Regions from separate parts of the Pseudoxanthomonas sp. CF385 genome, predicted to be linked through region 2. Evidence: predicted binding sites of a transcription regulator. Region 2 holds the regulator's gene; the other holds the start of a gene.

Region 1 (3,378 bases), on a different contig from region 2:
TGCGCGGCGTTGATGTGGCGGAAGTCGTCCAGGTCCAGCATCGCCAGGCTCAGGGTCTGGCCGCTGCGCAGTGCGCGCACCGACTCGCGCTTGAACAGTTCGTCGAAGCCACGGCGGTTCAGCGCATCCGTCAGCTGGTCGACGCGGACCAGCTCGGACACCGATTGCAGTTCGACTTCCAGGTCGGCCACGCGCTGCTCGGCGGCTTCCACTTCGCGGCGGGCCTCGATCAGGCTGTCGCGCGACCGCAACGCCTGCGCCTGCACCTCGGCGGTGTCCTGCAGGATGTCCTCCATCCGCTTGCCGAGCTCGGCGATGCTGCGGCTCTCGCGCACGGCCTGGGCATGGAAGCTGATGCGGTCGTGGAATTCGCCGGTGCTGTTGGCCATGCCGTCCAGGCGCTCGACGAAGGTGACCATCATTTCCTTCATCGAGGCCTTCGATTCGGCCAGCCCCTGCTTCAGCAGGCCCTGCTTGTAGATCACCTCGCGCAGGCCGGCGCGGGTCTGTTCCAGCGACGTGCGGTCCAGCGGACCGGCCAGCAGCTGGCGTACCGCGCCGATCTGGTCCTGCAGCCAGCTGCCGTCCTCGATCAGTTCGCCGACGTTCTCCAACAGCAGGTCGAACAGGCTGCGCATCAGTTCCTGCGCGTCGTTGACCTCATGCGTGCGCAGGCCGACCTGGACGCAGAGCTCCTTCAGCTCCGCGCCCAGCGGCTCCAGCGGCTGCGCCGGCTGCCACTGGCGCACCCGGTCGGCCAGCGCGTGCGCCTGCGGCAACAGGGCGGCGTCGTCGCGCAACAGGTGTTCGATGCCGCCGACGAGGAGCTGGTGGAGCAGGTCGCGCAACTGCCCGGCTTCCCCGGACAGCGGCTCGTCCTGGATCGTGCGGATGTACTTGTCGACGAGCTGGCGCATCGCGCGGCCGTAGCGCGGCCAGTCGCTGTCCGCGTGCGCGGACTGCAGGCGCTCGCCCATGCCCTGGAGTTCGCCGGGCAGGCCGGCGACGCCGTGGGCGAAGGCGGAGAGGAGCGCTGCGGGTTCTTCTGCATGCGCGAACAGCGCCTGCAGCTGCGCGCTGCTGATCGCCGGCCGCGACCTGGCCGCGCCCGTTGTGGCGAGTTCGTGCGACGTGGACGGGGTGGCCTCGCGCCGGCGCGACCAAAACCGGCGCAAGCCGCCAGAATTTCCGGAGTTGTCGTCGGCCACGTCAGCCATCGGAAGTCGCTCGCACGGCCATGGGCGGATGCCCGTCAGCCACCAGGGGATGCCGGGTTATCGGCCGGGATCGGCGGCGGTTGAGGGCGCGATGGAGGTCCGGCCCCACGGCGGTGGCGAAGCGTGACGGAGGCTGCGCCTCAGTCGGGCGTGGGGAAGCGCGCCAGGGCCTCTTCGATGATGGCCAGTTGGCCCGCGGCTTCCGCATTGCCGGCGGCCGCCGCCTGGCGCACCCGCGCGAGGTCCGGGTGGCTGACGATCAGCAGCAGGTTGCCGCAACTCGGGCAGGCGTAGTCGGTGACCGCGTCGTGCAGCTCCATCGCCATGCCGCGGCTGTCGCCTTCCCAGCCGCAGGGACAGCCCAGCGAGCGCTCGCGCCAGCCGTCGGCGAAATAGTCCTCGACCAGCTCGGCCATGGTCAGCGGCCCCGGCGCTGGACGAACAGCCAGTCCCACATCGGGGCGTACGCGTAGGTCGCGTCCCAGCTGTTGTGGTTGGCGTCGGGGAACTCGGTGTAGCGCGCATCGTGTGCGCCGACGGCCTTCAGGGCGGCGTCCATGCGGCGCGACTGCGACGGCGGGACCACGTCGTCCTTGCCGCCGTGGAAGATCCACACCGGCACGTCCTTCAGCCGTTGCGCGGTGGCGGCGAACGGATCGGCCGCGTTGGCGACGGTGTGGGCGCGCAGGCCGGGCCGCGCATCCGTCCAGTCGACGGTGACGCCGCCGCAGATCGGCACCAGCGCGGCGAAGCGGGTCGGCTGCTGGAGCGCGAGTTCCCAGGTGCCGTAGCCGCCCATCGACATGCCGGTCAGGTAAACGCGCGCCGGGTCGCCCTTGAACTCGCGCATCGCGGCAGCCAGCGTGGCGAACGCGATCGGGCCGGCGTCCTCGGTCCATTCCGTGTCTTCGGGCGCCTGCGGGAACACCACCAGCGCCGGGAAGTCCGCCGCGTGCTGGCGCAGGTAAGGCCCCAGCCCGGCCATGGTCTGCTTCACGCCGTCGCTGCCGCGCTCGCCGGAGCCGTTGAGGAAGAGCACCGTCGGCACCTCACCGGTGCGGAAGCGCGATGCGGGAACGAAGACCTGGTAGCGGTAGGTCTTGCCGTCCAGCGCGACCTCGCGCGAGACGAATTCACCGGTGGTCGAGGTGGGCATGGTCTGGCAGGCGCTCAACAGGATCAGCAACAGGGACGCGAAAGCGAAACGGACGGCAAGACGCATGGCGGGCGGGATCCGATGGCGACGACGCGGGCAGGATACCGCCTCGCGCTCACCCGCGCGTCCACAACCATGCCGTGAGCGCCGTGCCATGCAGCACCACCATCGCCCAGAACGCCACGCGATAGGCGGGCTTGCGCGACTTGTGGCGGAGCAGCTGCTGCGCGACCCATGCGCCAGGCCAGCCGCCGGCGAGCTCGAGCAGGTGCAGGGTGGATTCCGGCGTGCGCCAGCGACCTGTCTGCGCCGCATGTTTGTCCAGCGCATATGCCACGAAGGTAATCGCGGAGAGCCCCAGCACGACGAACACCGCTTCGAACGGAAGCCTGTCGCCGCGGATCGCCCAGCCGATGAGGAGCGCGTACAGCACCACCGTCGTCGCCCCGGTGAGTGGGGACGCGGGGCGCGGCGCTGCGGCGGCACGTGCGGCGGGCTTCGCTTGGCGCGAGACGGGAACCGTCCGCTGTACCGCCTGCGCGCGCCACTTGCCATCGGGCTGGCGCTGCGCGGTGAACTTCACCAGCTCACCGAGCTCGGGACGACGACCGTCGAGCCGATAGTCGCGCACGTGGAAGAACACGCGCGCGGGCTCGCCATCGACGGTTACGATGAAGCCGAAGCCGCGATCGTCGTTCCATTCGCTGACCTTGCCCAGTCGCTCCATGGGGGCTCAGTGCAGCAGGATCAGTGTCGCCAGGCCCAGGAAGCAGAAGAAACCCATCACGTCGGTGACCGCGGTGACGACGACGGTGCCGGCGACGGCGGGGTCGATGTTCATCCGCTTGAGCAGCAGCGGCAGCAGCACGCCTGCGGTGGCGGCCGCGCAGAAGTTCAGCACCAGCGCCATCGCGATCACCAGCGACAACAGCGGACTGCGGAACCAGACGAAGGCGATCACGCCGACGATGCCGCCGATCAGCACGCCGTTGATCAGCGCGACGC
Region 2 (3,378 bases):
TCGCGGCAGGCTTCGCCGCCGGCATCGGCTTGGGCGCGGCCGGCGCGGGACGCGGCGCCGCGACGGGCGCCGGCGCGACGACCTGGGTCGGTGCGGCGTCACCGTGTAACTGGTCGAGCAAGGCTTCGAACTCGTCGTCACTGATCAGATCGCCGGCGGCGGGCGCCACGGCCACTGCGGCGGCAGGCGTCGCGACGGGTGCGCCGCCATTCACGTCGAACTGGTCGATCAGCGCCTGCGGTGCGTGCGGCGGTTCTTCGCCGGCGCCGATCGCGTCCAGCATCTGCTGCAGGTAGTCCAGCGACTGCTGGGCGGCGTCGAAGTGGTGCGATTCCAGCGTCGCCCGGCCGGCACGCACCAGGCCGAGGGTCTCCTCCGCCGCGTGGCAGAGATTGACCATCGCCTGGATGCCGAGGAAGCCGGCGCCGCCCTTGAGCGTGTGGAAGCCACGGAAGACCGCGTTGAGCTGTTCGCTGTCGGTCGGGTCCTGCTCGAGCGTGACCAGCTGTTCGCCCAGGCGGTCGAGGATTTCCTGGGCTTCGATCAGGAAGTCGGCGGCGATTTCGGGCGTGACGGCGGACATGGACAGGCGGTTACCGGAAGCGGTCGATCAGCGGGCGGGGTGGACCAGGTGTGGCGCGGCGGCGCGGCGCGCGGTCAGGCGCCGCGCGATCGCATCGCAGGCCAGCAGCAGCCCGACGAACAGCAGGAGGAGGGGATGGCGATGGACGGAACGGTGGCGCATGGCAGGTCTCCGGTTCCGCAGCGCCCGGCCGTGGGCTACAGGCCCAGGCCGGAGAGCAGGTCGTCGGCGTCGTCCTGCGAGAACGCGTTGCGGTCAAGACCAGCAACGGCCGGACCGGCGAGTTCTGAAGTCTCTTTCTTCTCCGGCGGCGGCAGCCCGAGCGCACCGAAGCCCTCGTGCACGCGACGGACGATGCCGGCGACCCGGCGGATGATCTGGCCGGTAAGGTCCTGGTAGCTCTGGGCGAGCGCCATTTCCGACAGGCCCTTGCCGATGCTGTCCACCAGCGCGGCCTGTTCGGCCGACAGCGCGGTGCCCTTGAGCTGGGTGGCGTAGCCCCGGCACTGTTCGGCCAGGTCCAGCGTCTTGTGGCTGGCCTGTTCGGTCATCTCGACGACGTGGTCGAGGCGCGAGCAGGCATCGTCGAGTTCGCCGGCGTCGGTCGGCGGCAGTTCGCCCAGGGTCTGCGCCAGTTCGCGGGCGAGGCGACCCAGGCCCTGCATCATCGGCTGCGTGCGCCAGGCGGCGATGGTGTCCAGCTCGCGGCGCCAGCCGGCCTCGTCGCCCTGTTCCAGGGCATCGAGCGCGTGCTGCAGCCTTTCCACCAGCGCGGCGCGCGCCCCGGTGATGTCGGCGACGGCGTTCATCAGGCAGCGGCTCCCAGGCGTTCGAAGATCTTGCCCAGCTTCTCTTCCAGCGTCTGCGCGGTGAACGGCTTGATGATGTAGCCGTTCACGCCGTTCTGTGCGGCTTCGATGATCTGCTCGCGCTTGGCCTCGGCGGTGACCATCAGCACGGGCAGGGTCTTGAAGCGTTCGTCGGCGCGGATCGCTTTCAGCAGCTCGATGCCGGTCATGCCGGGCATGTTCCAGTCGGTGACCACGAAGTCGAAGCTGCCCTGCGCCAAGGCCGTCAGCGCGCTGTTGCCGTCTTCGGCTTCGGCGGTGTTGGTGTAGCCCAGGTCGTTGAGCAGGTTCTTGATGATGCGGCGCATGGTGGAAAAATCGTCCACGATCAGGATGCGCATGTTCTTGTTGGCGGTCACTTCGAACTCCAGTAAAGCGTGCCCGGTCAGGGGCGAGGGCAGGGCAGGGGCTGCACGCGGCGGCCTACCGGAGCCTTATCGGCAGGCCGCGGGAAATCTTCAGTCTTGGTCTTCCAGGCCGGCGTCGGCCTTCTCGAACACCTGCAGGCGGCCGCGCAGGCGGACCATGGCCTGGCCGTGGATCTGGCAGACGCGGGACTCGCTGACGCCGAGCACCGCACCGATTTCCTTCAGGTTGAGTTCTTTCTCGTAGTACATCGACAGCACCAGCTGTTCGCGCTCCGGCAGGTGGCCGATGGCCTTGACCAGCTGCTGGCGGAACTCGCTGCGCTCCAGGTTCTGCTGCGGCGACGGGCCACCGGTGCGGGCGGTGTTCGGTTCGCCGTGGTCGTCGATGTGCGATTCCAGGCTGAGCACCTGCCCGCGCGCGGCGTCCTCCATCAGACGCAGGTATTCGGGCAACGGCATCTCCATCGCCGAGGCGACTTCGGTGGCGATGGCGGCGCGGCCGGTGCGCTGTTCGATCTCGCGCACGGTGGCGGCAGCCTGGCGCGCGCGGCGGTGCACCGAGCGCGGCACCCAGTCGCCGCGGCGGATTTCGTCGATCATCGAACCGCGGATACGGATCGAGGCGTAGGTTTCGAACGAAGCGCCCTGTTCGGCGTCGTAACTGCGCGAGGCTTCGATCAGGCCGATCATGCCGGCCTGGATCAGGTCGTCGATCTCCACGCTGGCCGGCAGGCGCGCCGCGAGGTGGTGGGCGATGCGGCGGACGAGGTCGGCGTGCTGGGTGACGGAGTCCGTAGCGGCGCTGCGCTGCACGGCGCGGTAGTGGGCGGCGGCGGTGTTCATGCGGCCACCCCCCGCTGGATCAGGCGTTCGACGAAGAACTCCACGTTGCCGCGCGCGCCCTGCGGCGGCTGCCAGCGGGCGGCCACGCGGGCGATGTCGGTGATGGCGCGCGCCGACGGGCTGCCCGGGTAGGCCTTCACGACGGCCTGCTGGCGCTGCACCGCGCGGCGCAGCCAATCGTCCTGCGGCACGGCGCCCAGGTAGTGCAGGGCGACGTCGCCGAGGAAGCGCTCGCAGACGCGGGCCAGCTTCTCGTACAGCTTCCGGCCCTCGTTGGGGTCGCGGACCATGTTGGCGATGACGTGCACGCGGTCCAGGCCGCGTTCGCGCGCCAGCACCTTGATCAGGGCGTAGGCGTCGGTGATCGAAGCCGGCTCGTCGCAGACCACGACGACCGTGTCCTGCGCGGCCTGGCAGAAGGTCAGCACGCTGTCGGTGATGCCGGCGGCGGTGTCGACGACCATGACGTCGAGCGCACGCTGCAGTTCGGAGAACACATTGACCAGGCCGACATGCTCGGCCGGCGTCAGTTCGGCCATGTGGCGGAAACCCGACGAGGCCGGCACCACCATCAGGCCTTCGGGGCCTTCCAGCAGTACGTCTTCGAGCTGGCAGCGGCCGGCGACGAGGTCGGCGAGGGTGAACTTCGGCGACAGGCCGAGCAGCACGTCGACGTTGGCCAGGCCGAGGTCGGCGTCCATCAGCAAGGTGCGCTTGCCCATTTCGGCGAGCGAAA

What was found. The regulator FliA, encoded in region 2, starts transcription of late flagellar genes. The targets are predictions, from matches to a motif close to TAAAGTTTNNCNNNCNNNGGCCGATAA.
Region 1: a site for FliA is predicted at 1,275-1,301, ahead of BLT45_RS13220 (GGDEF domain-containing protein). Genes of this name have one in related genera too.

What each region holds. Positions count from the first base shown of each region.
Region 1 is NZ_FNKZ01000002.1:634,504-637,881, reverse strand. Features, by position in the region: gene BLT45_RS13220 (GGDEF domain-containing protein) at 1-1,217, opposite strand, end outside; gene BLT45_RS13215 (hypothetical protein) at 1,358-1,633, opposite strand; gene BLT45_RS13210 (carboxylesterase family protein) at 1,636-2,439, opposite strand; gene BLT45_RS13205 (DUF1294 domain-containing protein) at 2,489-3,100, opposite strand; gene mgtE (magnesium transporter) at 3,107-3,378, opposite strand, start outside.
Region 2 is NZ_FNKZ01000003.1:181,464-184,841, reverse strand. Features, by position in the region: gene BLT45_RS16280 (chemotaxis protein CheA) at 1-583, opposite strand, end outside; gene BLT45_RS18635 (hypothetical protein) at 611-745, opposite strand; gene BLT45_RS16275 (protein phosphatase CheZ) at 781-1,392, opposite strand; gene cheY (chemotaxis response regulator CheY) at 1,392-1,772, opposite strand; gene BLT45_RS16265 (RNA polymerase sigma factor FliA) at 1,890-2,642, opposite strand; partial or broken gene BLT45_RS16260 (MinD/ParA family protein) at 2,639-3,378, opposite strand, start outside.